Regions from separate parts of the Tuberibacillus sp. Marseille-P3662 genome, predicted to be linked through region 2. Evidence: riboswitches for the same ligand, from Rfam matches in the RefSeq annotation. Region 2 holds a riboswitch; the other holds the start of a gene.

Region 1 (3,587 bases), 420 kb from region 2:
GGTCTTTGGGAAGGCCAAACAGATGAAAATGAAATGGGAACGACCTATGACAAAATTGATGCTTACATATTAGGGCAAAGCATTCCCGAAGAAGATGAAGCGATTATTACCTCGCTTCATGATCGTTCAAAACATAAGCGAGAGTTGGCTGCGTCTCCACCACGAAAATTTTAACATTGGAACCTTAATGTAACAGGGTTAACGAATCCCCCCTTTTCACACGCTAATGATGAAAGGGGGTTTTTTGAGTTGAAAAAAACACTTTTAACTCTGTCTACCGCTTTAATGGCGAGTGGAATGCTTACCGGCTGTGGTGCTAACGACGACAATCAGGGTATGAACGAAAATGGGTTGAGGGACGTCCGGTATAACAACAACGCCAATAATAATGATGCTAGAGGGCCGCTAGCAAACCAACCCAATGTTCAGGATCCAGAAAATGCCGAGAACATTGATATGGATAATAATAAGAACAATCCTAATAAAAATAAGAATAACAATTATGACAATGGTGATCAATATGTCTATGATACGGAAGCCACACGTCGGATTGCCAGTCAAGTTAACCGTTTGAGCGGTGTTGACGATGCTCATGCATTGATAAATGGCAATACGGTCGTCATCGGTATCGATACAAACGATGATAATGCCAATACTCAAGATATAGAAGAAAAAGTCCGTACAACGGCGAAAAGTCTTGTCCGTGACAAAAATATTCGTGTCGTTTCTGATGAAAGCATCGTTAACCGAATTGGCGATGTCTATGACAAAGTCGATAATGGCAATACGGATGAGGTGCAATCAGATATTAGAGGTATCATGCAGGATATTGGCAATGCAGCAAAACGCCCTTTCGAGAATAATAATAAATAAAAAAATAAACGAGCAGGTTTGCCCCTGCTCGTTTATTTTTTTATGATATTTTTTAAAATTGTAAGCATTGACAATGCTTATACACAGTGTTAATATGATGAACAATATTTACAATTAAAAAACTTATCAAGAGAGGCTGAGGGACTGGCCCTGCGAAGCCCGGCAACCTGTTCGACACTAATATATGTGAACAAGGTGCCAAATCCTGCAAAGCACATGCTTTGAAAGATAAGATCGATGCGTCGATGTTGATAAAGCAGACCTCTCTTTAGAATAGATGAGGCCTGCTTTTTAATTTATCTGAAATAATGACGGGTTAAGGGGATGAACACATTGAAGAACATCGAAACTATTTTAGCTCAAATTGGTAACCAAAGCGAAATAACGGGAGCAGTCAGCCCACCCGTCTATTTGTCTACAGCCTATCGTCACCAGGGTCTCGGCCAATCGACCGGTTATGATTACACACGAACGGGTAATCCGACTCGCGCTATTTTGGAAGATGCCATTGCTGAATTGGAAGGTGGCAGGCGAGGGATAGCTTTCAGCTCAGGAATGGCAGCGATCCAAGCCGTTTTGTCTTTATTTTCTTCCGGAGATGAGCTGTTAGTTTCCGAAGATTTGTATGGCGGGACCTATCGATTGTTTGAGGATTTTGCTGGTAAGTGGGGTTTGTCGTTTCAATACCATCATTTCCTTGATATCACTGATACGGTATCAAGGATTAGCGAACGCACAAAAGCGATTTTTATCGAAACGCCGACCAATCCATTGATGCATGAAACCGATATTGAGGCTGTGGCCCAAATCGCGCGCCAGCATGGATTACTTTTGATCGTGGATAACACATTTTATACGCCGCTGTTGCAACAGCCGATTGACAAAGGAGCGGATGTTGTTGTCCATAGTGGAACTAAGTATCTCGGCGGACATAACGACGTTCTCGCTGGTTTGATTGTGACCAAGAGCGAGGAAACGGGTGAACAACTGGCTAGCTATCAGAATGCTGCAGGTGCCGTCTTATCACCGTTCGATTGTTGGTTGCTTATGCGCGGTATGAAAACATTAGGGCTGAGAATGAGGCAGCATGAAGCGAATGCGAAACGGATTGCTCAGTTTCTTCAAAAGCACTCGGCCGTTAAAGACGTTCTTTATCCGGGCCAAGGTGGTATGCTTTCGTTTCGTTTACATTCGGAAGATGGTGTGGCCCCGTTTCTCGAGCAGTTACAAGTGATCGCATTTGCTGAAAGTCTTGGCGGTGTTGAGAGTTTTATTACTTATCCGGCAACACAAACACATGCAGATATTCCCGAAGCGATCCGTATTGAACAAGGGGTATGTAATCGACTCCTTCGTATGTCTGTCGGTGTTGAATATATTGATGATTTGCTGGCTGATCTTGATCTGGCCTTGCAAAAACAGAAAGAGGTGATCACTCGTGGGTGAAGCAACTTATTGTTTTCAGACAAAGCTCTTGCATAATCAACATAAAGTCGATCCGAACACGGGCGCAGTCAGTGTCCCAATTCAACCGGCATCGACCTTCCATCAGTTTGATATGGATCATTTTGGCCAGTACGATTACAGCCGGTCAGGCAATCCAACAAGGGCAGCTTTAGAAGATGCGATTGCTGATTTGGAAGGAGGCGTTCAAGGTTTCGCCTTTGCTTCAGGCATGGCTGCGATTTCAACAGCCTTCATGTTACTTTCGCAAGGAGACCATGTCTTGCTTTCAGAAGATGTCTATGGCGGCACATATCGAATGACCTCCGAGGTGCTAGGCCGTTTTGGTATTGAGCACACGTTTGTGGATACAACTGATATAGAAATGGTGGCCCGTCATATTCAAAGCAATACAAAAGTCATTTATATTGAAACACCCTCAAATCCATTATTAAAAATTACGGATATCCGTGCTGTGACAGAACTAGCGCAGTCTCATGGTTGTTTGACATTTGTTGATAACACCTTTGCTACACCGGCTGTGCAGCGTCCACTTGAATTGGGTGCTGACGTTGTTTTACATAGCGCGACCAAGTTTATCGCAGGGCACAGCGATGTTGTGGCTGGTTTGGCTGTTGTTAAAGATCAGCATCTCGGTGACCAGATTGCTTTTTTACAGAATTCATTTGGAGCCATTCTCGGCGTGCAAGATGCGTGGCTTGTTTTGCGCGGATTAAAAACCCTGCAGGTGCGTATGAACCAGTCAACAGCATCCGCTAAAACCATCGCTGCTTTTCTAGAAGAACACCCCAGTGTCGACAATGTCTACTATCCTGGACTCGCGTCAGATCCAGGCCGCGATTTACATTTAAGTCAAGCTAATGATACTGGTGCTGTACTTTCTTTTAGTTTGCACGATGAAGCGGCCGTTCGCCAATTGACAGAACACATGCAAATTCCGGTGTTCTCAGTAAGTCTCGGTGCCGTTGAATCCATTTTGTCTTATCCGGCTAAAATGTCGCACGCCTCCATGCCAGCTGTCGAAAGGGAGAAACGAGGCATTACGGACGGATTATTGCGTCTTTCTGTTGGACTAGAAGATCACGATGATTTAATTCAAGATCTAACACAAGCTTTATCAGGTGTGGAAGCGGCTGCTGTCTCGAAGCAGTAGCTTTAATACTTAAGTTACGGTACAAAAAATCGTAGTTAGGCACCTTTCTTTTATCAAAAAAGGGGAACGAAAGTGAAAGTGTAAGGAGCATAATTTG
Region 2 (3,587 bases):
TCATATAATCCCGATAGGTTTGCTTCAATGCCTCAGGATTATCAAGTGCCACTTCAGGTACAAAGGATCCTGCCTGCAGATAACCTCGACGTTCCAACTCAAACAAGTAACCTTCACCGCAAATCACAGGGCCTTCTGCTAATCGTTCGCTTAAACTTCTTTTCATCGGCTGTTATCCCCTTTTGTTATAGGCTATGTTAAAGGTCATTGTTGTTGTTTGCCCTTCGTTGATTGGAGAGGAAGGCGTGAGACTCCTGCGGGAAAAGCAACAGCTGAAGACCCCGCAGGAAGTGGTTGTCTTCCGAGGAGGCTGAAGCGTTGCCCGCGGAAAGCGAACGCCTGGAGCTAGAATCAACAGTTACGTTTAACAGAGCCTTATTATAAAAATCACCCAATCGTTGACGGATTCGCTTGCTTGACAGCATAATCAAGTGCTGTATCTAACGCTGCAATTAAATCATCGATGTTTTCAATTCCTACAGATAAGCGAACTAAATCTTCGGTAACACCAGAATTTTTGAGTGCCTCATCACTCAGCTGCTGATGTGTGGTTGTTGCTGGATGAATGATTAAGGATTTGGCATCACCAACGTTAGCCAAGTGCGACCACAGATCAATATTATTGATTAACTCTCGACCCGCTTGACGACCACCTTTGATACCAAATGTGACGATTGATCCTGCACTGTTATCAAGATACTTATCAGCCAGCTCATACGCCGGATGTTCAGGAAGACTTGGATGTAGCACCCAATCTACGTTTTTACTATTTTTTAGGTATTCAGCGATTTTTTCCGCATTGTCATTATGCGCTTTAATTCTTAGATGCAAAGTTTCAAGTCCTTGTAATAGTAAAAACGCATTAAATGGACTTAAAGCCGCCCCTGTATCTCTTAAGAGTTGGACTCTTGCTTTCGTAATAAAAGCCGCCGCACCCAAATCTTGGGCATAGCGCAAACCATGGTAACTTTCATCAGGTGTCGTAAAATCAGGGAAGCGTCCGTTAGCCCAATCAAAGGTCCCTCCGTCGACAATCACACCTCCAATTGAGTTACCGTGACCGCCTATCCATTTTGTTGCTGAGTGAACGACGATGTCGGCTCCCCACTTAATCGGTTGGCAAGCATAAGGCGTTGCAAATGTATTATCGACAACTAAAGGTATACCATTATCGTGCGCAATACCAGCTACCGTTTCAATATCCAGAACATTCAAACTAGGATTACCGATAATTTCTGCAAAAACAGCTTTTGTTTTATCAGTTATTGCTGACTTAAGTTGATTGCTATCATTGGGATCCACGAACGTCACATTGATTCCATATCTAGGAAGTGTATTCGCAAAAAGACTATATGTTCCGCCATATAATTCCGAAGCTGCAACAATTTCATCGCCACTTTGAGCCATGGTCAAAATAGCATAAGTAATCGCTGCTGCCCCTGATGCGGTTGCTAGCGCACCGACACCACCTTCCAATTGCGCTAACCGATTCTCAAACACCTCAACTGTTGGATTATTGATGCGGGTATAAATGTTTCCCGGCTCTTCTAATCCGAATAGAGCCTGCGCATGTTCAGTGCTGTTGAAAACATAAGATGTGGTTTGATAAATAGGTACAGCTCTCGCTCCTGTCGCTGAATCTGGTTCCTGTCCACCGTGTAATAACACCGTTTCTAACGCATACTGCTTGTCTTGATCTGTCATAAAACAATACCCTCCTATATTTTCGGCCAAAAAGCCGGTATTCAATGAAAAAAAACCTCTTACCTTGAAAAGATAAGAGGTTGGGATATGGGCCTATCTTATCTTTCAGGCATGATACCTGCAGGATTTGGCACCTTTCCGGAACAATTTCCGGGGTTGCCGGGCTTCACAGGGCCAGTCCCTCCACCTCTCTGGATAAGAATCACTTTATTAAGTTAACGCATCAACTTATTAATAAAAATAATACCAATGCCCAAATATTTTGTCAATGCATTTTTATCAAAAAACTAAAAAATTATTAAAACCCCTGCCTAAGAGACAGAGGTTATTCAATCAGATCACTAACCTTATCTCTCAAGCCTTCTGCCTGCAGGATTTGGCACCTTTCCGGAACATCTCCGGTGGTTGCCGGGCTTCATAGGGCCAGACCCTCCACCTCTCTGGATAAGAAACATTTAATATTATTCTGAATAATAGCGCTATACAATTGGATTGTCAACTATATTATTTTAAGGCATGATAGTATTAGTGACTATCTGAAAGGTGTTGAAAATCATGAAAGCACCCGACTTTAACCTCATTAATGCTCAAACAAATGAATTCGTATCACTATCGGACTATCAGGGAAAGCCCGTAATGATTACATTCTGGGTATCATGGTGTCCTGATTGTCAAAAAGACCTACCAAAGAAAACAAATTTTTACCAAACAATGGATCATGATGCCTTAGCCTTTCTCACGATTAATGTTACAGGCAGAGAAGCGGATGCCGCTAATGGCGTTGAATTCATGAACAATCACGAGTTACCGTTTCCAGTTTTAAAAGATAATGGGACAACCACTTATGATGATTATCAATGCAGCGGGGTGCCCACAACCGTGATTTTAGATCAGCAGCATAACATCTTCGATTCGTTCGGTGACAAAGCGTCCTTTTATGAGATTATCCGGTCATTATCAATGGTTATGAAATAAGTGGGACTTGTGACCTGTTAACAAAAAAAGCGATTCGAGCGCTAGCAAATGGTTCTGGCTACCTTGTGTATTAAGGTGGCCATTTTTTTGCAATGAAAGCATAGGTTCAGCGCCTGTCATAGCTGCTTCAATCACTTTATCCTGACCGCTCAAAAACACATCAGCCGTTTCGGGATTAGACTCAAGGACGTGACCCCCTTCTTGGTTCAGTCGCATCCAGACTTGTTCATGGGTTGATTGGATATTAATAGTCATCGGCTTATCTTTATACAACGGCTCTAAAACCGGTTTTAATGAAAGGGTATGGATAAAAGCATCTAAAATTTCTCTAAGTATCATTTTACACCTCTTTTTTCAACACGGATAGGTTGACCTTTGCCAGGCGATTGAATTCCCTTCTTTTGTCTATGTTCATGGCCTTGATGTTGAGTAACCTTTGCTTTGCCTTGCTGTTTTTCCTTATGTTTATTCTTCTCTTGTTTGTTCTTCTCTTGCTTGTTCTTCTCTTGTTTATCCTTGGCTTGTTTGTTTTTCTCTTGTTTGTTTGTTGAGGATTGATGACCTTTCTTAGAGTCGTTCGCCATCGAATGATGCTGCCTTTCGGTAGCTGCTTTTTTAGAATCTGCTTGATGATTGGATGACTGACTTTTCTTAGCCTTTTGACCATGGGTCTGTTCAGCAGATTCATTTTTGTTTTGACGGTCCTTCGCCAATAACCCTTTATTCGCTGGTTTTGGGTCAGTCGAATTTGAAGGAGGGGGAGTATTTAATTCTGCAACACTTAAAGTTTTCGCCTTCTCTAGGGTCAATTGACGATTTTGCTTTTTTGCATCTAAAAAAGTCAGGTACTTTCCCGCAGACATACCTTTTTGCTTTGCCTTATTTCTGATAGCCATCGTAGTTTTAAC

The links. Region 2 has a riboswitch for S-adenosylmethionine ahead of B9Y89_RS08690 (O-acetylhomoserine aminocarboxypropyltransferase/cysteine synthase family protein). Riboswitches for the same ligand answer to the same signal wherever they lie in the genome.
Region 1: linked by a shared signal. The riboswitch ahead of B9Y89_RS10760 (methionine biosynthesis PLP-dependent protein) and the one ahead of B9Y89_RS08690 (O-acetylhomoserine aminocarboxypropyltransferase/cysteine synthase family protein) in region 2 are both predicted to bind S-adenosylmethionine.

The regions. Positions count from the first base shown of each region.
Region 1 covers NZ_FXBS01000006.1:460,250-463,836, forward strand. The annotation lists gene nadE (NAD(+) synthase) at 1-174, shown strand, start outside; gene B9Y89_RS10755 (YhcN/YlaJ family sporulation lipoprotein) at 250-873, shown strand; SAM riboswitch class I at 994-1,108, shown strand; gene B9Y89_RS10760 (methionine biosynthesis PLP-dependent protein) at 1,207-2,319, shown strand; gene metC (cystathionine beta-lyase) at 2,312-3,490, shown strand.
Region 2 covers NZ_FXBS01000006.1:38,149-41,735, reverse strand. The annotation lists gene B9Y89_RS08695 (homocysteine S-methyltransferase family protein) at 1-166, opposite strand, end outside; gene B9Y89_RS08690 (O-acetylhomoserine aminocarboxypropyltransferase/cysteine synthase family protein) at 388-1,704, opposite strand; SAM riboswitch class I at 1,800-1,906, opposite strand; SAM riboswitch class I at 2,049-2,155, opposite strand; gene B9Y89_RS08685 (TlpA disulfide reductase family protein) at 2,260-2,679, shown strand; gene B9Y89_RS08680 (SCP2 sterol-binding domain-containing protein) at 2,662-3,018, opposite strand; gene B9Y89_RS08675 (anti-sigma-I factor RsgI family protein) at 3,015-3,587, opposite strand, start outside.